DNA from 4 places in the Bacillus sp. AFS017336 genome. Region 3 is predicted to be linked to each of the others. Evidence: riboswitches for the same ligand, from Rfam matches in the RefSeq annotation. Region 3 holds a riboswitch; each other region holds the start of a gene.
The links. Region 3 has a riboswitch for cobalamin ahead of CN601_RS09540 (ABC transporter substrate-binding protein). Riboswitches for the same ligand answer to the same signal wherever they lie in the genome.

Region 1: linked by a shared signal. The riboswitch ahead of CN601_RS19480 (acyl-CoA thioesterase) and the one ahead of CN601_RS09540 (ABC transporter substrate-binding protein) in region 3 are both predicted to bind cobalamin.
Region 2: linked by a shared signal. The riboswitch ahead of CN601_RS15295 (Ig-like domain-containing protein) and the one ahead of CN601_RS09540 (ABC transporter substrate-binding protein) in region 3 are both predicted to bind cobalamin.
Region 4: linked by a shared signal. The riboswitch ahead of metE (5-methyltetrahydropteroyltriglutamate--homocysteine S-methyltransferase) and the one ahead of CN601_RS09540 (ABC transporter substrate-binding protein) in region 3 are both predicted to bind cobalamin.

The regions. Positions count from the first base shown of each region.
Region 1 is NZ_NUCO01000034.1:49,754-55,977, forward strand. Features, by position in the region: gene CN601_RS19465 (dynamin family protein) at 1-2,319, shown strand, start outside; gene CN601_RS19470 (hypothetical protein) at 2,388-2,642, opposite strand; gene CN601_RS19475 (DUF4349 domain-containing protein) at 2,795-3,721, opposite strand; cobalamin riboswitch at 4,128-4,273, shown strand; gene CN601_RS19480 (acyl-CoA thioesterase) at 4,619-5,113, shown strand; gene abc-f (ribosomal protection-like ABC-F family protein) at 5,490-6,224, shown strand, end outside.
Region 2 is NZ_NUCO01000024.1:203,615-209,838, reverse strand. Features, by position in the region: gene CN601_RS15305 (hypothetical protein) at 450-644, shown strand; gene CN601_RS15300 (hypothetical protein) at 879-1,964, shown strand; cobalamin riboswitch at 2,180-2,373, shown strand; gene CN601_RS15295 (Ig-like domain-containing protein) at 2,781-6,071, shown strand; gene CN601_RS15290 (Ig-like domain-containing protein) at 6,221-6,224, shown strand, end outside.
Region 3 is NZ_NUCO01000019.1:17,427-23,650, reverse strand. Features, by position in the region: gene CN601_RS09550 (ABC transporter ATP-binding protein) at 1-428, opposite strand, end outside; gene CN601_RS09545 (FecCD family ABC transporter permease) at 425-1,477, opposite strand; gene CN601_RS09540 (ABC transporter substrate-binding protein) at 1,443-2,402, opposite strand; cobalamin riboswitch at 2,527-2,699, opposite strand; gene CN601_RS09535 (ATP-binding protein) at 2,873-4,660, opposite strand; gene CN601_RS09530 (response regulator transcription factor) at 4,660-5,379, opposite strand; gene ccsB (c-type cytochrome biogenesis protein CcsB) at 5,617-6,224, opposite strand, start outside.
Region 4 is NZ_NUCO01000010.1:111,674-117,897, forward strand. Features, by position in the region: gene CN601_RS04835 (ABC transporter permease) at 296-1,060, opposite strand; gene CN601_RS04840 (ABC transporter ATP-binding protein) at 1,063-1,821, opposite strand; gene CN601_RS04845 (DUF1048 domain-containing protein) at 1,956-2,300, opposite strand; gene CN601_RS04850 (DUF1048 domain-containing protein) at 2,320-2,697, opposite strand; gene CN601_RS04855 (PadR family transcriptional regulator) at 2,699-3,022, opposite strand; SAM riboswitch class I at 3,611-3,722, shown strand; cobalamin riboswitch at 3,826-4,019, shown strand; gene metE (5-methyltetrahydropteroyltriglutamate--homocysteine S-methyltransferase) at 4,179-6,224, shown strand, end outside.

The DNA of each region.
Region 1 (6,224 bases), on a different contig from region 3:
TATGATCCTGATTATCCTAATGTAACAAAAATTGCTCGTAATTTTTATGAGAAAAACCACGATTGGAACAGTGCTGTAGCATTAGCTTCAGACGAATCAATCCGAACAGAAGATTTAAAATGGTTTATCATTTTGAAGGAATATATCATAAATGGTGTAACAAGAGAAATGGCACCAAGTTATTTCGTGCAAACTTTACTTTCATTAAGTAAAGTAAATCTAGAGCATTTTGAATTAATGGTAGAAGCATTATGGAACAGTTATCGTGAACAATCAGTTTATGTAAATTGGTTACAAACATTTAACGATATGTTATTCCAAATCAACGTTGAAACAGGTGTTAAATGGAATCGTTTGCCTTTAATTTATACAATGACTTACGAGGCATTAGTTGAAGGTGAATATTTTGTAGCACAGCTTGAAGAGATGATGCCAAGTTTCTTAACAAATTGGTTGCGCATTACTGATTTGAAAGGTGCGGTTTTAGCAACAACTGCAACTTTAGCATGGGATCGTATATTCCCGGGTCGTATCGATCAGCAAATAGTTGTTGATGCAGAGAAAGCATTTGAACAACTTATGCAAACACCTGATTGCTTTGAAATTGGAAAAGAGTTATTTGAAAACATTCTACAATGGTCTGTTATTAATGAAATTGAAGTTGGCGACAGCTTTGAATGGTGGACAAACAAATTAACTCAATTTGAAAATACAACTATGCTAGTAGCAGGAACAGCTGGAAACGGAAAATCTTCATTTGTTAACTCACTTTTAGGTGAGAAGATGATGGGATCTTCTACGACAATGCCTGTATTATTTGAGCAAAATAATGAGTCAGAAATAATTGTATTCTCGAACGAAGGAAATACGCAGCTTGCTGAATACTCTGATTTTTATGATTTAACAACAGTTGAAAATAATCTGTTAAAAGGTGATGAACTAGTTTACTATAAATTGCCAAATTCATTTTTAGAAAAACATAACCTTTCAATAATTGACACTCCAGGAATTGATGGAGACACAATTAATACAAAAGCATTATTACAATCTGTTAAATTAGCAGATCGACTTGTATTTGTACTAAATGCTACTGCACCTTATACAGAGAATGAACGTAAATTACTAATTACTATTCAAAAAGAACTACCAACTCTGCCGATTCACTTTATTTTAAATAAAATGGATTCGATTTATAGTAAAGAAGAGATTGAACGAGTTCGTAATGAAATACAATCAAAAATTACGGTAGACTTCCCAGGTGCTAAAGTATTACCATACTCATCTATTTATAATAATCAAGATCAGTTTAAAGACTTAGAACTATTTATTGAGAAGAATGTGCTATCAACTGAGGCTAATTCAAAGCAAACTGAGAAATTATTATTAGCAATTCGAAAACTAATCAATTTCCTACTTGAAAAACGAGTTGAAAAAGAAGACGAGTTACGTGCAACTGTTGAATGGAATGAAGTTCTTGATGAAAAGTTAAACGGTTTATTACATTCTTTAAAAGATAAAGAAATGGAACATTTAAATACAATTAAAAACTCATATCGTGAGCTAAAAGACGAATTAAAATATGACTTAAAATTAAGTGTTCCTGGCCTTTTAAAGGAATGTAAAGATTTAATTAAAGAAGATAGTGATTTCAGTACTATTCTTGAAACTGTAAATGAAGAGATGAATCAACGAATTGGTGAGTATGTCAGAGCGACTACTTTACCAAAATTAAATGAAGCACTTCAAAATTGGATTAAAGAATCTGGTGTATTACTAGAAGGTACTCAAAGCTATTTAGCAGAAATGAGTAATTCTTTAAATGAGTATATTGGAAATGAATATTTAAGCCTTGAGTGTGACTTTAAAGTATTAGATGACTGGCGCCGTGATGCAGATCGAATGACTAGTATGACTCAATTAGATGAGATGAATATATTATTAAACTCATCACCATCTCAATTTATTTTAAAGAGCTCAGGAATCTTATTAGGTTTATTACCTCAAAATAAATCGAAGCTTGTTGCTCAATACCAAAAATATGTTGATAATGTAAACTACGATGATGTTACATCTGACCTATCAACTAAGTTTTTCCTACAATTTGAAATGTTTGAAAAGACTTTACCAAGAGATTTAGCTATGTTCTTAAATGCTCCATTTGAGCAAATTCATGAGCTAGTTGATGAAATAAGATTAGCAATTTCTAACTATAACCGTACTTTAGATGACATGAAATCAAATCCAAGTATTTACTTTGATCCGATTACATTCTTCACAGTGCGTTTAAGACAATTAGAGTTTTTAACATTACGTAAATAATAAAAGAGTGTGCCAATATCAAAATGGCACACTCTTTTTTCAAGTTATTAAATCAATAATAAAGACAATTATTCTTCCGCAACTTCTTCATAAGGAATATGTACAACAATTGTTTGATAGCCCTCTTTAATTTTCACATAGCCACCCCAAGGGATTTGAAGGATTAAAAAGGCTCCTTTTGAATCAATTGAAAAGTGTGCAATTTTTTCATGTTCTTCATCAAGTAAAAGAACTTCTCTCTCATTTCCTACAGTTCGAATACCAGCGTGGCAATGAATTTGTATTTTCCAATTACCTAGTCTACTTAATAAGAGATGACTCATATAATAGTTCTCCTTCTATAAGTTGTTTTTTAAACTAACTTATTAAACTGATTAGTAAAATAGATACTTATATTGAGAAATGGTAAAAGGTTTATTCTATCTAACTAAATTCTATTCTTAAGAATGCTATCTTAAAACTATTTAGGTATGTTTTATAATTGATATTTTTTTATGGCTTTCCGCGTTATAAAATAACCAACTGCAATGATCGCAAACCAAATAATAATCATAAGAGAATTACCAATCAAGAAAACTGTCGTATTTTTAAATCCACTTACGATTGCATCAACATTTTGTTTAAATGTTACACCAATCCGGTCTCCAATCGTTTTTGGAGGAGTTGTATCAGTAATCGATGAAACTTCATTAATAAAAAGATTGATTGTACTGTAGTTTACAGCTGAATCATAACTTTTTAAAGTTGTTGTTAAACTTTCAATTTCGTATCTAACATCAGTTAATTGCTTTTCAATTTCTAAAATGTCTTTTAAAGAGCCAGCTTTTTTTAATAAATTCAATAAACGGTCTTCTTGAATTTTTAATGATTTCATACGCGTTTCTGTGTCAAAGTATTGATTGGATATATCATCAGTTGAAACAGTTTTTGAAATTACGTTTCCAATCTTATTTAAATTATTTAGAAATTCATTTAAATTTGTTGATGGAACCCTTACTGTATAATTTGCAGTTCTTGATGGTGATTGCTCAGAGTTGTTACTAGAGTACTTTTCCAATATGGATGTTCCGCTAATATGATTCGATTCGATATAGCCGCTCGAACTACTAACTGATTTTTCAAGAGCTGAAATGGTTTTATCAAATTTCTTTGTTTCGAGCTGTAATTCAGCTGTTTTTACTAATTTGCGATTACTAGCTTCAAGTTGTTCGAAAGGTTGCTTTTTTTGATCTTTGACCGAAGCATCAGTGTTATTTACAAAGCCCCTCTGATCTTGTTTTAACGATTTTGATGACATACTACTTATTTCTTTTTTTGAGTCAGGATTTGAACATGCAGAAACGAATAAACATACAAGTAGTATTAAAAATAAGTTTTTAAAAAAACGACGATAAATTAACATGAATTTAATCACCTCATATGTAGGTCGAATTTAAGGGTTGGAAAGATCCGTAATTAGTTTGGTTAGTTGTTTAATTTTTGTTTGTATTCCTTCCCTTTATTTCCTAATCTTTCATCAAACATTCGATTGCGATAGTAATTATTTTTTAGTTGCAGATTTTATATTTGTTAAAAATTTCTAATTTAACCTACTATACCATAAATAGAAGTAAGGGAAAGTGTGGTATTTAAACCAATTTTTGAACATTTTAAGTATATTTTTTAGTATGAAAAACCACATGCAAATCTATGGTGAGTTACTTTTATTTAATAGAAAAGTTATTAAGATATAATGAATGAATATTATTATTTTTGGAAAAGAAATAAATATTTTGACTATTTTTGTATTTTATGACAAAATAATGAAAACTAAATAGTAGGGAATAGGTGTAAATGAAATTCTTATTAATTCATTTACTTAAAAGGGAAGATTGGTGAAATTCCAACGCGGTCCCGCCACTGTAATAGATGAAAATTCTAAAGTCAGGAGACCTGCCTATTCTAACGACGCTGTTTGACCTACGAGAGATAGGGAGGTGCCTTTTGAAAGAAAGCTTAATTTAAAGTATTGTCATTATTTTATGTTTTCCAACGATCTTAAGGCATTTTTATCTTTTTTGAGATGAAAATGCTTTTTATTTTTTTAGGGGAATTTATGAAACTTCCAATTTTACATGCAAAAAACGATGGAAATTAAACATGTAAGACAGCAAAGTTGAAAGAATTGATGAAATTGGGTAAAGCCTGAATTTGAAATAAAGACTCGCCATGAGACAAAAAAAGATGAATTTTAACTTTGGTAAAATCAAAAAAATTAGAGAAATACATAATTCAATTAATTAAAAGTAGGGAGAAACCGATGAACAGTAGATACGTTAAAGAATCCAGAGTATTTGATAGTAGTAGAATATTTCCAACTGATTTAAATAACCATGGTACATTATTCGGTGGAAAGATGCTTGCAGCAATGGACTTAATTGCTTCTATTTCAGCAACAAAGCATTCGAGAATGGAATGTGTAACCGCATCGATGGATTCAGTCGAGTTTCTATGTCCAGTTCGCGAAAGTGATTGCATTTATTATGAATCATTTGTCATCTTAACAGGCTCAAGCTCAATGGAAGTATTTGTACGAGCTACTGCAGAAGACCTTCTTTCAGGTGAAAAAAGAGTGGCGGCAACATGTTTTGTAACTTTTGTTGCACTAAAAGATGGAAAACCTCATAAAGTAGTAGAGGCAATACCAGAAACTGAAGAAGAAATTAAATTACAGCAATTAGCATTTAAGCGTTTAGAAAGTCGCCAATTAAGAAAAAAACTAAGTAAGGAATTGGCATTAATTTGGAAAGAATAAAAGTAATGATTGAAATCATACTAAAAGTAAGCTAATATTAAATTAATATTTTTAAGGAGGCATCAAATTTAGACACTATGTACAATATCCGATAACTTTTAAAGCTAAAGAATTAATAGCAAAAAAGTACTCTGCCTGATAACAGAGAAATTGGATAAGTATGTCTATTTTTTGAGCCCATAATGAATATTAAGTAAATCCATTCAATTAAAAAAATGGTTTATTTAATAATAACTAAACTTTGTATATACTTTTTCGTATGTACTAGGCTTATTAAATTACATCCAATTTACACACAGGCAGATACTGCTTGTGTGTTTTTATTTTCTCTGGGCTAAAACAGAGGGATATTTTTAAATCGGATGGAGTGAAATATATGTTTATTATAAAAGCATCGAACATTGAAATAGAGTTAAACGGAATGACAATTTTTAAAAATGGAAATCTAGAACTAAAAGAAGGCGAACGAGTTGCTTTAATTGGTGAAAATGGAGTTGGGAAATCAACATTTATAAATGCAATTTTAGGAAATATTCCGCTTAATAAAGGGTTTTTGCAAATTCAATATTCAAAAGATGATATAGGTTGGCTTCTAACAGATGAAGAAGACCAGGAATTACTTACAGCAAGGGAAGTAATCGAATCATTTGATCAAGAACGTTATTTAATAAAGAAGAATTTAGAAAAGTTATCGCTTGACCTATCTAATGAAAAAAACATTGATAAATATAATGAATATTTAAGTAAGTATTTAGAATTAGATGGATATGACTTTGAAAATAAAATAGATCAAGTATTAAAGAAATTTCAATTACCGAAAGAGTTATGGAATATCCCGTTCAGTCATTTAAGTGGTGGACAAAAAACAAAAGTTAAATTAGCGAAAGTGATGATGAAACAACCTAAGCTATTAATTTTAGATGAACCAACAAATCATTTAGATACGGAGTCGATTCAATGGTTAACTGAGTGGTTAAAAAACTTTAAAGGTAGTGTGCTTTTTATATCACATGAACGACAATTCATTGATGATGTTGCGCTCGTTACAGTTGAATTAACGCATGCTGGCACATTTAAGTATAATGGTGGCTATTCAGCGTATAAAATTCAA
Region 2 (6,224 bases), on a different contig from region 3:
AGATTAAAGACTTAAAAATATCTTAATATATTTTTGTTGTGAATACAAAAAAGAGATAGGTAGGAAGATGAAATTTCATAATTTAGAAACACTTATTTAATGTAAGGGAGACAGTGCGAGGTTTTATGAGTTACAAATTATGATGAATTAGCTAATTTAGTAACTCATGAACCGCTTATGAGTTAAAAATAATCAACAAATCGCTACTTTTCTAACTCATGAGCCTCTTATGAGTTAAAAATAATCAACAAGTCGCTACTTTTCTAACTCATGAGCCTCCTTATGAGTTAAAAATAATCAACAAGTCGCTACTTTTTTAACTCAAGACCCCCAATGAGTCAATAACTTTTACACATACAAATAAACGATTGGTCATTGATTCACTATGTCGACTATATAATAAAATAAACAGTATTTTTGGAGTTGTTCTTTGGAAGGGGCTGATGTTTATGCGAAGAAATAAAAATATGGCTCTCATTGCAATATTGTGGATATGCATGGTGATTTTTATTATTGTGAACGCGGTTCGTCATATTCGAATATATATGGTTTATAATTCAGGCTTAATGCCATTTATTGTTTGTGGAATGTTTCTTTTTGCCATTATTATTCTTTATGTGAGTGGATCGAAACAGCGGAGATAGAAGAGTAAATGAACCCATAATATTTAGGGTTCTTTTTTATTGTTAGCTCAGTTAAGCAGTTTGTAGATTTTCTTATGCAACTAAATTGAAGATTAGTTGAATAAGATAAGAAGTTTCAAAATATAACGAAATAAATTCCAAAATATGGTAATATCAATTAGTCAGTAATGAATTTTTAAGAGTTTTCTAATTGAAAAATATGGATTTTGGTGTCTAGAAAGCAGGTAATTTTCTTTGAATATAAAAGCTATCAAACTATCAATTTGTACAATGCTAATTTTCGTTTCGATGTTCTTATTGACTGCATGTGTTGGGGCAGGAACGATCGATGTAAAAGCACAAAAATATATTAAAGACAAATACGGTTTCGAAGTAGATGTTTTGGAAAAACCAAACATAAACGAAGGGAACATGGGAGATACCTATTTTAAAGTTAGAAAGAGAACGGGAAATAAGCTCACTTTTAACATCTACATAAAGGGGATGTTATTTACAAAAATTATTGGAGATGACTATGACATCCAATCTAAAACATTTGAAATGAAAAAGGCTTTTGAAAAATCGAATTCAGAAATTCTTAGTCGAGCCAAAGTAAAGTCAATCGAATTTAAAAGTGAAAATGATATGGAATCGTTTGATTACGCTGATACTGGAAATGTTATACAACATTTAAAAGTAAATGTTGTGAGTGCAAATGTTAAAAATTTATTTGATACTGAAAAAATGAATTCAATTTATGAAGTGCTTAAAAAATTTCAAGAGTTTAGCGATGTTTACAAGCCATTAGATGTGAAAGAAATTAGTATGAGCTATACAAATGATATAAATAAAAGAATAACTTTTGATATAGACAATGTACATTCGATTTATTCGATGTCTGATTTTGAACGTGAAAGCTCCACACCTTATGAACCGCCGAATATAACAAATTTTGCACAATACTCTTACTATATTGAAGAATCGGCACTTTTCAAGGATTTTGAAGGTGGGTTAAGGAGTCTTGGTTATGACTATTTGAATACAAATCAAATGCCAGTTTTCAATCAGGATCTTGATTTAGCTTTCGAGTCTGATGAATATAGTATTTTTGACATTCAACTAAAAGGTAATATAGACGATGTAGATCAGGTCTATCAGTTACTCCAATTTTTAACGAGTGCCAAACTTGAAGTTTATAATGTTAGAATTTTTTCTTTAGATAATAAATATCCGGAGGACTATATGAATTTAATTTCCTTTCATATTCCAGATGGGGTATCGAAAGAAATCGTAAAACAAGCTTTTAAAGAAAGAGAAGAATATATCAAGGAATTAGATTGAAATTTAATCTTATGAGTAATTTAGTGAAGCCTCTAATAATCATTAGAATAAAACGTTGCACAAAGTTATCGGTATTAATAAAAGAGTTCCTAAGGTTGTCTAATTGGACAACCTCTTTTTTTAATTCAAAAATCAACATTTTAATTTAACAGAAAAAAATAGGGAACAATTTAGAAAAATTAAAAATTAATTTGTACAGTATTAAACCATTTGTTAAAATGAAGACAGTATATGGTTGCAGTTTGCATTAATAGGGAATTTGGTGAAAAACCAAAACAGCTCACATCTACTGTAAGAAGCTACGAAACATTCGAGTGCGATTGCACGTTAATCACTGGGAAACTGGGAAGATGAATGGAGTAGGCTAGAAGCTTTAAGTCAGGAGACCTGCCATTTGCATTTTACAAGTCTTTCGGTGAGGGAAGTTTTGTTATCAGAAAAATTCTGTTCTTATGCGAAAGCCGTATAAGAGCGCTGTGACGCGCATTTTTTAGTATGCTGTTGGAGCAGTTTAATTTTTGGATAACTATGAGTCCTGCCAAATAAGGCAGGGCTCTTTTTTTGCACATGAAGAATGTATAAATTGGCAGCGGAGAGGAAAAGTCGACGTGGTTGCCAATTTTAATTTCTATGTATAAGTGCAACTTAAGCCTCTATCTTCGCCTAAAGACTCGCCATAATTGGCGGGTTTTCTTTATTGGCAATGAAGAATTTTTGTCACTAAAAGACACCGGAAAATCAAGCAAAATAAGGGAGGAAGAATTTGAGTTTATTAGAAAGATAGGTTTTTAGAAATGAAAGAAAGGACGCGTTTAAATGAAAAGAATATTAGGATTATTATTAGCAGTTTTATTAGTTTTTTCAATTACAATTCCAACGAAATCTGTACCGGTTCACGCAGATAGTCCAATTGGCTATGTGACGATGTCAGTTGAGGCAAATACTTTAGGTGCGGGGTTAATTCGTCAACCAGTTAAAGTTCCTTTTTATGAAGGGGAAAGTTATGCAAAAGTTCTTGACCGATTTTTAAGCGGGACAAGTAATTATGATAGTTACGGATCGGTTAATTCAGGATTCTATTTGTCAAAAGTTAAACTTGAAAATGGAAATATTTCTGTAAATGTTCCGACAGTCATAAAAGATGCAATGAATTTAAGTAATGAAGAAATTATTGCTAACGGCGCTCAAAAAACGGGCTATTTAGGGGAATTTGACTACTATAATATGTCCGGTTGGATGTATGCAGTTAATAATGAGTTTCCAAATGTTGGGGCATCTGATAAATTCCCGAAAGATGGGGATGTTTGTAGATGGCAATTTACACTTTATGGATACGGCTCAGATTTAGGACAAGATAATTCAAGTTTTGGTGGGGATAAAGCACTTTATACACCAGCAAATAAAGATTCTTTATTAAAAAAAGTAGCTGAAGTAAATTCAGCACCTAACAAAGATGCGTTATTAGCGAAGGAATCTATTCGAACTGCATATGATCAAGCAAATACAGCACTTATTAATTTAACAGTTGATCAATCTACTGTTAATACTGCACTGACTACTTTAAATGATGCTTTAAATAATGTTGATATAAGCACGCAATTAAATGATTCACTAGGCTATATATTGACTAAAGTTCCTAATCCAAGTTTTGGTACGGGTTCAGGTGAATGGTCAGTATTGTCATTAGCAAGAGGTAACTATAATGTACCTGATCAATATTTTGTTAATTACTACAATCGTATTGTCGATACAGTGAAGTCAGCAAACGGCGTTTTATCTACATCAAAGAATACGGAATATGCGAGATTAATATTAGCTCTTAGTGCATTAGGAAAAGATTCTACTGATGTAGGTGGTTATAACTTACTAACTCCACTTGCTGATTATGATAAAACAGTTAGTCAAGGGATTAACGGAGGGATATTCGCCTTAATAGCATTCGATTCAAATAATTATCAAATACCAACAATTGCAGATTCTACTAAACAAGCAACAAGGGAAAAATACGTTAATTATATATTAAGTAAAGAAGTAAAGAAGGGTACTGATCAAGCAGGAGGGTTTGCTTTATTTGGCACAACGCCAGATCCTGACATTACATCAATGGCATTACAGGCATTAGCTCCATATCAATCTATGCCAGAGGTAAATGCAGCAATTAATCGAGCATTAAAAGCGATCTCTACTATTCAAAAAGCGGATGGTGGATTTACTGCATTTGGTTCAACTTCTAGCGAAAGTATTTCACAAGTTATCGTAGCTTTAACAGCAGTAGGTGTAAATCCAGCAACAGACAGTCGATTTGTAAAAGAAAATGGAAATTTAGTGACCGCATTACTAAGATTTTATGTTAATGGCGGAGGATTCAAGCATGTTTTAACGGGGAATGTGGATGGAATGGCTACAGATCAAGCGACATATGCCCTTGTATCTTATGACAGATTTCTTAAAGGAAAAAATAGTCTTTATAACATGACAGATGCTTCGGTAACCATAGTTACAAATCAAATAAATGCATTACCTACAACAATTACAATTTCAAATGAATCAGAGATTGCTAAAGCAAGAACGGCTTATGAAGGTTTAACTGCAGCGCAACAGGGATTACTATCATCAGCGGTATTAGATAAATTAGTTGCAGCAGAATCAGAAATTACTAGATTAAAAGAAGAAGCAGTACTAGTTGTTTCAGTAATTAATAAAATTAATGAATTACCAGCATCAATTACTTTATCAGATGAAACAGCAGTAGTGTCAGCTCGTGAAGCATACGATGGTTTAACACAAGCTCAAAAAGAAAAAGTATCAGAAACTGTATTAAATAAATTAGTTTCGGCGGAAGCAGAAATTAGTAGTTTAAAAGACGAGGCTTCATTAATAGACTCGGTTATAGTCAAAATAAACGCCCTACCGACAACTATTTCTTTAGCAGATGAAGCAACGGTAGTTTCAGCTCGTGAGGCATATGATGGGTTGACGCAAGCTCAAAAAGAAAAAGTAACGGAAACTGTATTAGAAAAATTAGTTGCAGCAGAATCAGAAATTAAAAGTTTAAAAGACGAAGCTTCATTAATAGACTCAGTTGTTAACAAAATAAATGCTTTACCGACATCTATTACGCTATCAGATGAAACTGCAGTAGTATCAGCTCGTGAGGCATACAATGGGCTTACTCTTGTTCAAAAAGGGAAAGTATCAACAACTGTATTAAATAAATTAGTAGCAGCAGAAAATAAAATAATTGTCTTAAAAGATCAAGTAAAAGCAGATGCGGTTCAAAATAAAATCAATGGATTACCTTCACAAATCAAGTTAGCTAATGAATCTGCAGTAATTGCAGCTAGAAAAGACTATAACGCTTTAACAACTGCTCAAAAGAACTTAGTTACGTCTACTGTACTAAATAAGCTTGTATTAGCTGAAAAAACAATTGTGAATATAAAAAATGCCGCAAAAGTTGCGAAAGATAAAATTGCTGCATTACCAACTACATCACAAGTTAGATTAACTAGTGAATCGGCAATTAAGTCAGCACGAGCAGCTTATAATTCTTTAGATTCAAGTCAAAAATCGCTAGTAGGCAGTATTACTAGACTTACTTCAGCTGAGTCTAGGCTAGCAGTAATAAAAGCAGATAAAACATTACCAACTATAAAAGGAATTTCGAATAATGCCTATTATAGAACGAAAAAAACAATTCAAATCAGTGATAATGTTGGGCTGTTAAATGTAAAACTTACATTCAATGGTAAGTCATACACTTATTATTCAGGAAAAGTTTTTGCAGCATCTGGTAAGTACAATATTATTGCAACTGATTTAAAAGGGAACAAACGAAGCATCGTCTTCTATATTGATAACAAAGCACCTCTTAAACCAGCAGTAAAAAGTATAAAGAGCTCTTCAACAAAAGTTACTGGTAAAGCAGAGTCAAATAGTACGGTTTATATTTATCGTGGCTCACAAAGAATTGGTTCCGCAAAAGTATCATCGAGTGGAACTTACTCTGTTAAAATATCAAAACAGAAAAAGAGAACGAAACTAACTATCTATGTAGTAGATCGAGCAGGGAATAAGGGTGCTAAAACTTCAGTAACTGTTAAATAATACTGATAATACTCTAGCTGTATGTAATATTGAAACGATCACTAGTTTAATAGAGGTCGTTTCAGTTTTTTTAAAGTCGAAGGATATGATAAACCCAATTATTTTTACGGTCTTGGTTTTCAGAAAAGAAGAGAGGATATGGTATAAAAATGA
Region 3 (6,224 bases):
CCACCGCTAATTTCATTGATTAAGCTCTTCTCCATCTTATTAGTACCTGTCATTGACATTGCGCTTCTAACGGCTGTTTCGTCATGATCTGTCCAACTAGGAAAAAAAGAAGAAGAGTGGGCTAGTCGCCCTAATTTCACGGTTTCTTTTACCTCATATGAAAATGTATAGGAATTTTGTTGAGACAACACAGCAATCTTTTTAGCTATTTGTTTATTAGACATACTAGAAACTAATTCTCCATCTAACTTAACATTTCCTTTAGAAGGTTTAAAAAGTCCACATAGAATATTTAAAAATGTAGACTTCCCACTTCCGTTAGGTCCAATAATCCCTAGCCATTCTCCTTGATTGATCGAATAGGTGAGTCCATCCAAATCTGTATGAATTCCATCATATGAATATGAGATATCTTGACTTTTAATCATACTTTTCCTCTATTTCTTTTCAGTGATAGTAATATAAACGCAAACATTGGAGCACCTATTAAGGACGTAATTACTCCAATTGGTAATTCTCGAGGCGCGAGTACTACTCTCGATAAAATATCGGAACCTATTAAAAATATGGCTCCATTTATCATTGATAATGGCAGTAATTTTTTATGTAGTGGACCAACTAGCTGTCTAGTAAAATGCGGAACAACTAACCCTACAAACCCAATTGTTCCAGATACCGCTACAGCTGCACCAGATAAAATACTTCCTGTTAGCAAAATTAGATAAGTAGATTTTTTCACATCAATACCTATATGCTTTGCATTTGTACTACCAAATGTCATCGCATCTAGATGTCTATTTTGACTAAATAAAATCAAAAATGAAACAATTAAAAATGGTAGTAAACTTAAAGAATACTGAATACCTCTACTTCCAATATTCCCCATTAACCAGCCGATTACTGCACGTAATTCATTATTCGAAAATGTGATAAATAATGATAACAATGCAGAACAAAATGAACTGATTATGATTCCACCTAATATGATTGTTTCGACATTTAAAGAGCGATCTAATTTTCTTACAAATAATAATAAGATTAAAAGTGTACCAAAACCAAATAAAATACTAACTACTGGTAAAGTAAAGTAAGTAACAATCGGTAAACTTATTTGAAAAAATAAAACAAACACTGCTCCTACAGATGCGCCCGAAGAAACACCTAATGTAAAAGGATCGGCTAATGGATTTTTAAGTATACCTTGAAACGCGACTCCAGCTAATGAAAGACACGCTCCTACTAATCCAGCTAACAAAACTCTTGGCACACGGATATTCATAACAATTGTTTGAATATCTGCTGGAACATAATTAGTTTTAAATATATCATCAGAAAAGCTAGAAATGATAGAAGAAAAGGGAATCGATGTAGAACCAATCGAAACCCCTAAAATAAATAGAAAAATTAATAAAATAATTGGAAAGATAAAGATTAAATATGTATTATTTAAAAAGCTCTGGGTAAACCGCCTTTGCAATTGCTTCGACTCCCTCTGCAAGTCTTGGACCTGGTCTAGATGTTGTATCTGCATTAATATCATATACTCGTTTATTTTTGATTGCGCTTACTGTTTGCCAGTTCTTTCTAGCTATAATCGTTTTTTCTAGGTTTGGAGTAAAATCACCATAAGTAGTCAAAATTACGTCTGGGTTTGCTTTTATTGCTGATTCCTCACTGTACTGTACCCAACCTTTTTGATTTTCAGCTATATTTTTAGCATGAATCATCGAAATCATTTCATCTAGAAAAGTACCTTTGCCTGCTGTATATATTTCTGGTGGACCTGATATTTCAAGCCAAACCTTTGGATTTGTACCTGCTTTAGCTGTTTTTTTGCTAATTTCATCTAATTTTGTTTTCATTCCACTTACTACTTTTTTAGATTGCTTAGTTTTACCTGTGATTTCTCCAACTTGTAAAATTGTATCATATACATCATTAATAGTTGCAGCATTTTTAACGACAAACACATTGATTCCTGCTTGTTTTAATTGCTCTAAGCCATCTGCAGAAATTCCTAAACTTGATTCATGAGCTAATACTAAATCAGGTTTTAGAGAAATAATTTTTTCAACATTGTAAGTCATGTCAGCATTGTTTCCGCCAACTTTATCAATGTTTTTTACTTCCTTTGGATAATTATCAAAATCAGTTACTCCAACGACCTCTTTCCCTTCTCCAATAGAGTAAAGGATTTCTGTGTTACTTGGAATTAGTGAAACGATTCTTTTAGGTGCTTCTTTTAACGTAACTTCTTTTTTCGTAGCATCTTTAACAGTCATTGGAAAAGTTGCTTGTTCATCTGTACCTACATTCGATTTTTTTGGTGTCGTATCATTAGTACAACCAAATAAACCTAAACACAATAAAATCATGATAAAACTAGCTAAAAACTTCTTCATTTGAATCCTCCTAAAATTTTGGAAAGCATAAAAAAAACCCCATTCATTTTGAACGGGGCTGAAACAACATACATATACAAGAAGTCTTGCAACTGCTGCTTCAAACTCTTACTCCCCGAAGAATTGAACAAGGATGACTTTAGCAGGTCTACTGACTTTGCTTCAACCTACTCCGTCCTTCCCATTCTTTCGAACAGTGGATAGCCGTTTCGTCCACATTACAGTTGCGGGGACAGTTCTGGATTGTAACCAGATTCCCTTTTAAGCAATACTTGCACTAAACTCATCAATATTTCATTAATTCAATCGTAAGATATATTGAGTAAGAATTCAATTATTTTATTTATATTTTGTTGTGTAAAATACTATATTTCAATTATTTATCCAGGTGAGAACAGTCCAAACATAACTTTATTTAACTTGAAGTTTAGAAACTAAAATCTCAGGAAAATGTTTTATATGAAACAAGATTACTCTACATCTTTTTCGTTCATTCGTAAATCATGAGGGATTTTCACTTTAAATGTCGTTCCATGTCCAATCTCACTTGAAACCTTGATTGATCCACCATGAGCATTGACAATATTTTTAACAATTGCTAACCCTAAACCAGTACCGCTCCTACCTCTAGTACGAGCTTTATCGGCCTTATAAAAACGTTCAAACACAAATGGTAAATCTTCACTTGAAATCCCTGCACCCGAATCAATGAAACTAAATATTGTCGATGTTTCATTTTGACTTACAGATACAATTATTCTGCCATTTTCATTTGTATGTCTAATAGCATTATCAATTAAATTAGTAAAAACTTGCTCCATTCGATCTTCATCGATATATACATCTACATGTGGAACATTATCGATTTCACCAAATAGCTTAATATTTTTTTCTTTTGCTAGCCCTTTGAACTTACGTAAAATTCGATCTACAAATTGAATCAATGGGACATGATCTCGATTCAATTCAGTAAAACCATTTTCCATTCTTGCTAAATCTAACAAATCATTTACTAATCTACCCATTCGAAGTGACTCATCATAAATAATTTGTGACAACTCTTGCATTTCTTCTTTAGATTCTGCTACACCATCTACAATCGCTTCGCTATAGCCCTGTAGTAAAGAAATAGGAGTACGTAACTCATGAGAGACATGAGCTATAAAATCCTTTCTCATCTTCTCCAAACGCCTTTGTTCTGTCACGTCTCGGATTACAGCTACAACGCCTCTTATATTTGTCTGATTATAAAGTGGTGACATTAAAACTTGCCAATTACCTTGATCAAAATTTAATTCAATAAATTGCTTTTTCTCACTTACAACAACTAATTCAAATAAATCTAGTAATTCCTTCGTTAAAACGAGTGACGAGGTTTCTTCTTCAAAATAATCATCATTAAGCATTTTTAAAAAGCGTTCTGCCGGTGGATTTGTTGTTATAATTCGTCCTTCATTATCGATTGAAATAACGCCATCTACCATACTTGTAATTATATTAGAAACCTTTTCTTTCTCTTGCTTTAATGCATTCATATTAAAATTTAATTGTTTACTCATTTTATTAAATGAATAGGCTAGCTCTCCAATTTCATCACTAGAATGAATTGGCACTTTCACATTAAAATTACCCGAAGTCATACTACCCACAACTTCTTTCATCTTTCTTAACGGTGCTGTAATTTTTGATGAAAGGAAAAAAGAGAAAAATGTTGTTAATACGATTCCAATTGATGCAGCGAGCAAAACAAAATTAGTTGTTTGGTGAATCATTACTTTAACAGGTTGCAATGTTTGGTAAACAAATACAGCTCCATTTTTTGCATTAGCATTTAACGGCACACCAACAACTAATTTTTCCCTTTCACTATTTTCACCGTAGACTAGTCTTTTACTAACCTCTTTATCTTTAGTTAGTGTTTGGTCTAATACATCATCATTTTGTATTTCTTTAAAAGGTAAATCTTGTATTCCATATGTATTGTTTGAATACCACGGTTTTTGACCATCAATCGAAATAATTACTCTTGAATACCTACTCACAATATTATTTGATAAATATTCAATATTTGAAATTGGTTGGCCATTTTCAATTAATTGTGCAATTTTTGAAGCGTCATCCTTCATATTTTGTACTTGAAGGTCAATATAAAATTTTTCAAAAAAACCTATTAAGACAAATGTCAGAAAGGATAACACAAGAGATACTAATAATATAATTGTAAGCCAAAGCTTTCCAACTAAACTTCTTAGAATCATTACTCCTGACCTACTTCAAATTTGTAACCCACGCCCCATACTGTGACAATCATTTTTGCAGCATCTTCAGAGCTCTTACTTAATTTTTCTCGAAGTCGTTTGACATGTGTATCAACTGTTCGTAAATCCCCAAAAAAATCGTACTGCCATACAGATTTTAACAATGTTTCTCGATCAAAAACTTTCTCAGGTGACTTCGCTAAAAATAATAATAACTCATATTCTTTTGGCGTTAAGCTTATATCTTCACCAGCTACAATTACTTTATGAGCATCATTATCGATCGTTAAATGCGGAAACACTACTATGTCTTTTGCAGAAGTATTATCAGAAGTAAATACCGGTACTGGAGAAGCACGTCTTAATAGAGCCTTTACTCGAAGTACTACTTCACGTGGACTAAAAGGTTTAACGATATAGTCATCCGTACCAACTTCAAAACCTTGAACACGATTTGTTTCTTCACCTTTAGCCGTTAGCATGATGACTGGCGTTGTTTTAGTTTTTCGTAATTCCCTACAAACTTCAACTCCATCAATTTTTGGCATCATTAAATCTAGTACAATCAATGAATATTCATTCTTTAATGCTAAATTTAAAGCATCTTCACCATTATCAGCTTCATCAATACTATATCCATCACGTTCCAAATACATTTTTAATAATCGTCTAATACGATCTTCATCATCTGCTATTAATATTTTTATATTTTGTTCCATGCTTATAACCCCCTCTTCATAATTTTACATAATAAAAATCGTATATTCTAGTACAATTTGTGAACATTTTTACATAATTCTTTGAATTTATTATTTCCATAAATTAGTGAAAAAATCCAGAATCGAGCAGCGAAGAACTTAGGAAATTGTTTATAAATCTTTCTTTTCTTAACGTAGAAAAACCCCCGACACGGAAAATTCATTTCCTTTACGGGGGTTTTTAGCACATCTTTTTAATTATGCGTATGAGTGTAAACCTGCAATGATTAAGTTAACTGCAATCAAATTAAACATAATAATCGCAAATCCGATAACAGCTAGCCATGCAGATTTTTCACCTTGCCAGTTTCGTTTGAAACGAAGATGTAGGAAAACTGCATAGAATAACCAAGTTATTAATGCCCAGTCTTCCTTTGGATCCCAACTCCATAATTTCGTCCAAGCAATTTGAGCCCAAATCATGGCGAAGATTAGTCCACCAAGAGTGAATACTGGAAAACCAATCGCAACAGCACGGTATCCGATTTCATCTAATAATTCACTATCTACCTTCTGAACAAAAGGCTGTAAAAATGCTCCAATTCGTTTTCTAAGGATTAAACGAATAATTGCATATAATGCTGCACCTGCAAAAATTGACCAAATTACTGTGTTCAATTTTTTAGCATTCACCATAGCTGGCATTTCTGCAAGAGCTTCAAATTTACCTTCTGTTTTTAATTCACCTTTATGAGGTCCTACTAGTGAAGGAAGATTATAAACCATATCTTCTTGAACTTTATCTTTATTGATCCAAGTATACTTTGCTTCGTAGCCTGATGCAGTAAATGCCGTTGAAATAACGA
Region 4 (6,224 bases), on a different contig from region 3:
ATACTGAAGTTACTTGTAAATCTAGTTCTGATAATCAAAGGTTTCAGGAGTTAAGCGTTTTTATCTAAGTTGTTCTAACTAAAAAGATTACCACTTTGAATAGTTCATAGTAGTAATCTTTTTCTATTTAATATTATCAGTTCGTGGACTTATTCCAACGTCTCTACATATTTTTCTTTTTTTATGAAAAATGCACTATTCTCCATAACAAAAAAATGATTTAATTCGTAAATAACATTTTGTCAAAATAAAAAAAGCACAAACTGAAAGATTCTCCAGCCCGTACTTCGATAATTTATTTCATTCTTTTTTTATATACCTTCATTGAAATCATATAAAACAAAATTCCAATTCCGACTAACCATAATACAGCAGTTAAAATATTACCATAGTCCGGTTGCCCAGCTAAAAGTGAACGCACGCTTTCAGCAATTGGTGTCATTGGTTGGTTTTCGGCAAAAGCTCTTAGTTTGCTACCCATATTATTTGTTGGAACGAAGGCAGAACTTACGAACATTAAGCCCATAAGTAAATAAGAGAATACGCTCGCACCTTCATACGATTTTGACATTAGTCCGCATGCCACTGCAATCCAAGTAAAAGAAAATACGGTAAGAAGAATCATACCAATTGCTAATAACCATTCCACAAAATCAGCGTGAGGACGGAATCCCATGATAAAAGAAATGAGAATCACTGCTGTAACTGATAATAAATTTAATATTAAAGTTGAGATAACATGCCCTCCCAATATCGATGATTTAGCGATTGGCATGGAATGAAATCGATCAAATATTCCTTTTGTCATGTCAGTGTTCACTCGAACTGCTGTATAGGAAATCCCCATTCCAATACACATAAGCAACACACCTGGAACGATAAAATTCACGTAATCTACTTTATTCATTGTCATGGCACTACCGAAAATATAGACAAAAGCGAGCATAAGCATAATCGGCATGAGGATCGTTGTAATAATTGTATCAATACTTCGAAGTGAATGTTTCATCACTCGACTGCACATTGTAAACGTATCGCTGAAAAAATGATTTCCATTCATTGCTATTCCCCTCTCTTTCCAGTAACAACTAGGAAAATTTCCTCAAGTGTTGGCTGTTTTTCCACGTATTCTACTTTTTTAGGCGGAAGAATTGCTTTTAATTCATCCAGCGTACCTTCTACAAGAATTTTGCCCTCATGTAAAATGGCAATTCGGTCAGCTAGTTGTTCGGCTTCTTCTAAATATTGTGTAGTAAGAAATACAGTAATACCCGCTTTTGCCATATCACGAATCACTTCCCACAAAGCTAATCGTGCTTCCGGGTCAAGTCCAACTGAAGGCTCATCAAGAAAAACAAGTTCCGGTGACCCAAGTACTGTCATTGCTAAATCCAATCGTCTTTTCATACCGCCAGAATAAGTAGCAAGAGCTCGATCACCAGCTTCAATTAAATCAAAACGGCGTAGACTTTCCTCCACAGCTTTTTTTCGATCAGGCAAGTGGCGGAGTTTTGCTACTAGGTCGAGATTTTCACGCCCTGTCAAAATATCATCTACTGCAACGTTTTGTCCGGTTAGACTAATTTTCTCACGTACTTGCCCTGGATTTGTTTGAATATTCGAACTACAAACTTCAATTTCCCCCATATCCGCTTGTATTAATGTGCTCAAGATTTTAATAATAGTCGTTTTCCCAGCACCATTGGAGCCCAGTAAAGCGAAAACACTGCCTCTTTTCACCTCAAAATCTACGCCTTTTAGCACCTCTATATTTTTATAGGATTTTTTTAATCCCTTCACTGAGATTGCAGTATTACTCATAATCATTTCCCTCCCATATATAAAGCTGAAGGCGCGCGCTCTAAGCGTAAGTTGCGCCTGCAGCTGGATTTATCTAAACAGACATACAAATATGACTTATGCTGTACTTATTTGTTAAATATTAACTGATGATTTTATTTTTTCTTACCCAATCGATCTAGAATGCTTTTGTTCAAATTATTACGTAATTTATCATCCCATCTTTTCGCTTGATCGGTAAGTTCATTAGCAAATGCTGTAACGTCTTCACCTGTTACTTCTAATACGTCCTTACCATCTGATGCACCTGCTTCAAATAAATCAATGAGATCATACTGGATTCTCAACATATCCATCCCGCTTCCAGAAGCAAAACTCCACATATAGTTGCAGATTTTTTTATAGGCTTCTTGGTAATCGGCTGGCAATGCATCTACTCGTGCCATCATTTCTTTGTATTCTTTTTTATCATCGAGTATCTTTTTGAAGAAATTCACCATGGTTTTTAGCCCCCTACTTTTATTTTTTATTCGTCCATATCTTTACTTGCTGTTCGACTCTACTCTCAATATCTTTTTCCAACTCTACTTTACCTCCGAAAAAACCTGCCGATTCTCCACCTAGTTTAGAGAGAGCCATCAATTCGTCGGCAAATGCCGCTACGTCTTCACCAGTTACATCCAACACATGCTTTCCTTCTGCTGAACTAGCCTCAAATAGTTCATATAGATTGATGATTTCTTCACCAAAACCATAACCGAAATTCCACATGTACTTTTGAATCTTTTTGAACACAAATGCGTAATCTTTTGGTAGAGAATTTACCTTTTTCATAAATGCTTTATATTCTTTTTTGCTTTCTATATCGCCAATGATTAACTCAATAAATTTTTTCATACTATCGCTCCCCCTTTAGGATATTGATTTTTGATGAAACAAAATTCCATCTTTTCCAAAATTGTTGTAATTCCTCACGCCCTGCTTCGTTTAATGAATAAAACTTACGAGGCGGTCCCATTTCAGATCGTTTTTTCTCGATATTTACCAGCTCTTTCTTTTCCAGTCGGATTAAAATGGTGTAGACTGTACCTTCGACAACTTCAGTGAATCCTAAGTCATTAAGAAGACGAGTAATTTCGTAGCCGTAAGTATCACCGCGACTGATGATTTCAAGTACACAACCTTCCAATGAACCTTTGAGCATTTCTGTTAAATTTTCCATAGCGTACACCTCCTTTTTACTTTCGTTAAATAAGTTTTAGGTCTATTAATTTAAACGGCAATTAACTGCGGAGAAAACCACCTTTTTACTAATTAGTGATACAAATATTCAGTAATACTTAGTACCGGACAATAGAAAAACTAAATAGCCTATAGATCATTGATTTCACTGTTCATTTTATTTGAACTCTTTTTCAGCTATCTGGTGCGACTGATACTCCGTATTACTTAGTAATAGTATATAGTATTACTAAGTAGAAGAAATGTGAACCCTTTTTTAAAAAAAATTTAACTATTTAGTATTACTGGTATTCAGTATTGCTAAGTACAGGTACATTGTATCACCGAGTAGTCGGATTGTAAAGTTGATCAAAAAAATTTTTAGTTAAGAACTAGATCAAAATAAAATTACTTAGACCACTGAATCTAACCGTGTTCTGGATTGCTTCTAATGTATTATCTATCTATACAAAATATACATTCCCTCTTTTTTAAACCTTTCTGTAGCGAACATTTTTTATTTTATTTTGACAGACTTTGTTTATCATGCTATCATGACAATTAATTCAAAACATTATAAATTATTAAACTCTTATTGAGAGTGGCGGAGGGACTGGCCCGATGATGCCCGGCAACCATTCAACGTTTTTTGTTGAAAAGGTGCTAATTCCTGCAAAGCAAATTGCTTTGGAAAATAAGAGAGGATTCCATAAATTTTGTAGCCCTCTCTCTTTTAAAAGCAGAGAGGGCTTTTGTCGTTTTGAAGGATTGTTAGATTTCATCTTTAATATTTCTTAATAAAAATTTCATAAAAATGCATAAGGTGCTGTTAAGAATTATTTCCACAGCTTAAAAGGGAAGTCGGTTAGAATCCGACACGGTCCCGCCACTGTATTGGGGAGCGACTTATCAATCTACCACTGTTTCATACTGAAATGGGAAGGGATAAGAAGCGTTTGATCCTAAGTCAGGAGACCTGCCTATTGTATGCGCTTGTACCTACGGATGTATAGGGGGGAGTGAGGAATACGTGATTTGGGATCAGCAATGTCTCAACTCTAGTTAGTTATGCGTATGAGTCTCTCTTTTCTATTTGAAAAGGGAGACTTTTTTGTTGGGAAAAAATACAAAAGCAATCATATAAGGAGTGTATTAGAATGGGAAACAGTGTAAAAAGTTCAAATTTAGGTTATCCAAGAATTGGTGAAAAGCGTGAATGGAAAAAAGCACTTGAACAATTTTGGGCAGGTAAACTAGAAAAAGAAGATTTTTTAAAGCAAATTGAAGCGATTCGTTTGCAGCATCTTCAAAAGCAAAAAAATCAAGGTATTGACTTAATTCCAGTAGGTGATTTTAGCTTGTATGACCATGTTCTCGACACAGCTGTTATGTTCGGTCTCGTACCTAAGCGCTTTGAATATGCTGGAGGAAAAGTATCACTTGAAACTTATTTTGAAATAGCACGCGGTTCAAAAAATGCTGTTGCATCTGAAATGACAAAATGGTTTAACACAAACTATCACTATATTGTTCCAGAATTGGGAGAAGTAACACCTACTCTTGTCGATAACCGTCCACTACAATTTTATAAAGAGGCTAAACAAAAGCTTGGTATTGAAGGGAAACCAGTTATCTTGGGGCCAGTAACATTTGTAAAACTGTCTAAAGGATATAAAGAAACTGAGTTTAAAACGATTGTAAATCAATTTGTACCACTTTATGTCGATCTATTACGAGAATTACAAACAGAAGGTGTGGAGTGGGTTCAAATAGATGAACCAATCTTATCTACATCTATTTCAAAAGAAGAAGTGGCATTATTTAACGATATATATGAAGCATTGCATAAAGCAGCACCTAATGTGAATGTGATACTTCAAACTTATTTTGAGAGCGTTGATTTCTATGAAGAAGTAGTTTCACTCCCTGTTCAAGGAATTGGTCTTGATTTTATTTATGATAATGGGCGAAACCTTGCTGCAATTAAAAAATATGGTTTCCCAAAAGATAAAGTACTTGCTGCTGGAGTGATTGACGGACGTAACATATGGCGTGCAAATCTTGATCATAAATATGCCCTTCTTGAAGAAATTACTGAGTTTGTTTCAAAAGACCAGCTTATTGTACAACCTTCATCAAGCTTATTACATTCTCCTGTAACAGCGAAAAATGAAAGTACAATTGATGATGTGCTAAAGGATGCGCTATCTTTTGCTGATGAAAAATTAAATGAAATTTTTGTATTAGCAAAAGGTTTACAAGATGGTAAAGCGTCGATTCAAGCAAAAATTGAAGCAAGCATAAATGCAATTCAAGCATTAAATGAATCATCCGTTCGAAACAATAAACAAGTTCAGAAGGCCATTCAAAACTTGCATACGTATAGTGTGGATCGTGAAGAATCCTATAAAGTTCGTCAAGCCATTCAAGAAAAGTCTTTCCAATTACCGCTTCTACCAACTACAACAATTGGTAGCTTCCCTCAAACACAAGAAGTAAGAGGTCAGCGTTCAAAATGGCGTAAAGGTGAATTAACGAATGCACAATATGAAGAGTATATTAATGCTGAAATCAAAAGATGGATTGCGATTCAAGAAGAACTTGGCTTAGATGTGTTTGTACATGGTGAATTTGAACGAACTGATATGGTTGAATATTTTGGTGAAAAATTAGCTGGATTCCAATTCACAAAATTTGGTTGGGTTCAATCATATGGCTCTCGTTGCGTAAAACCGCCACTTATTTATGGGGATGTGTCTTATTTAGATCCAATGACCGTTAAAGAATCCGTGTATGCCCAATCATTAACAACCAAGCCTGTTAAAGGCATGTTAACAGGTCCAATAACAATTTTAAACTGGTCATTTGTACGAGATGATATTTCACGTTACGATGTTGCAAATCAAATTGCACTTGCACTTAGAACAGAAGTTGAAACGCTCGAGAAAAACGGAATTCGTATGATTCAAGTCGATGAACCAGCAATTCGTGAAGGGCTACCATTAAAACGCGAAAACTGGGAAAGCTATCTGAACGTTGCTGTTTATGCATTTAAAATCGCAACAGCTTCTGTACAAAACGATACACAAATTCATACTCATATGTGCTACTCAAACTTCGAAGATATAATCGATGCAATTAATGCACTTGATGCTGACGTTATTTCGATTGAAACCTCTAGAAGCCACGGCGAGTTAATTTTT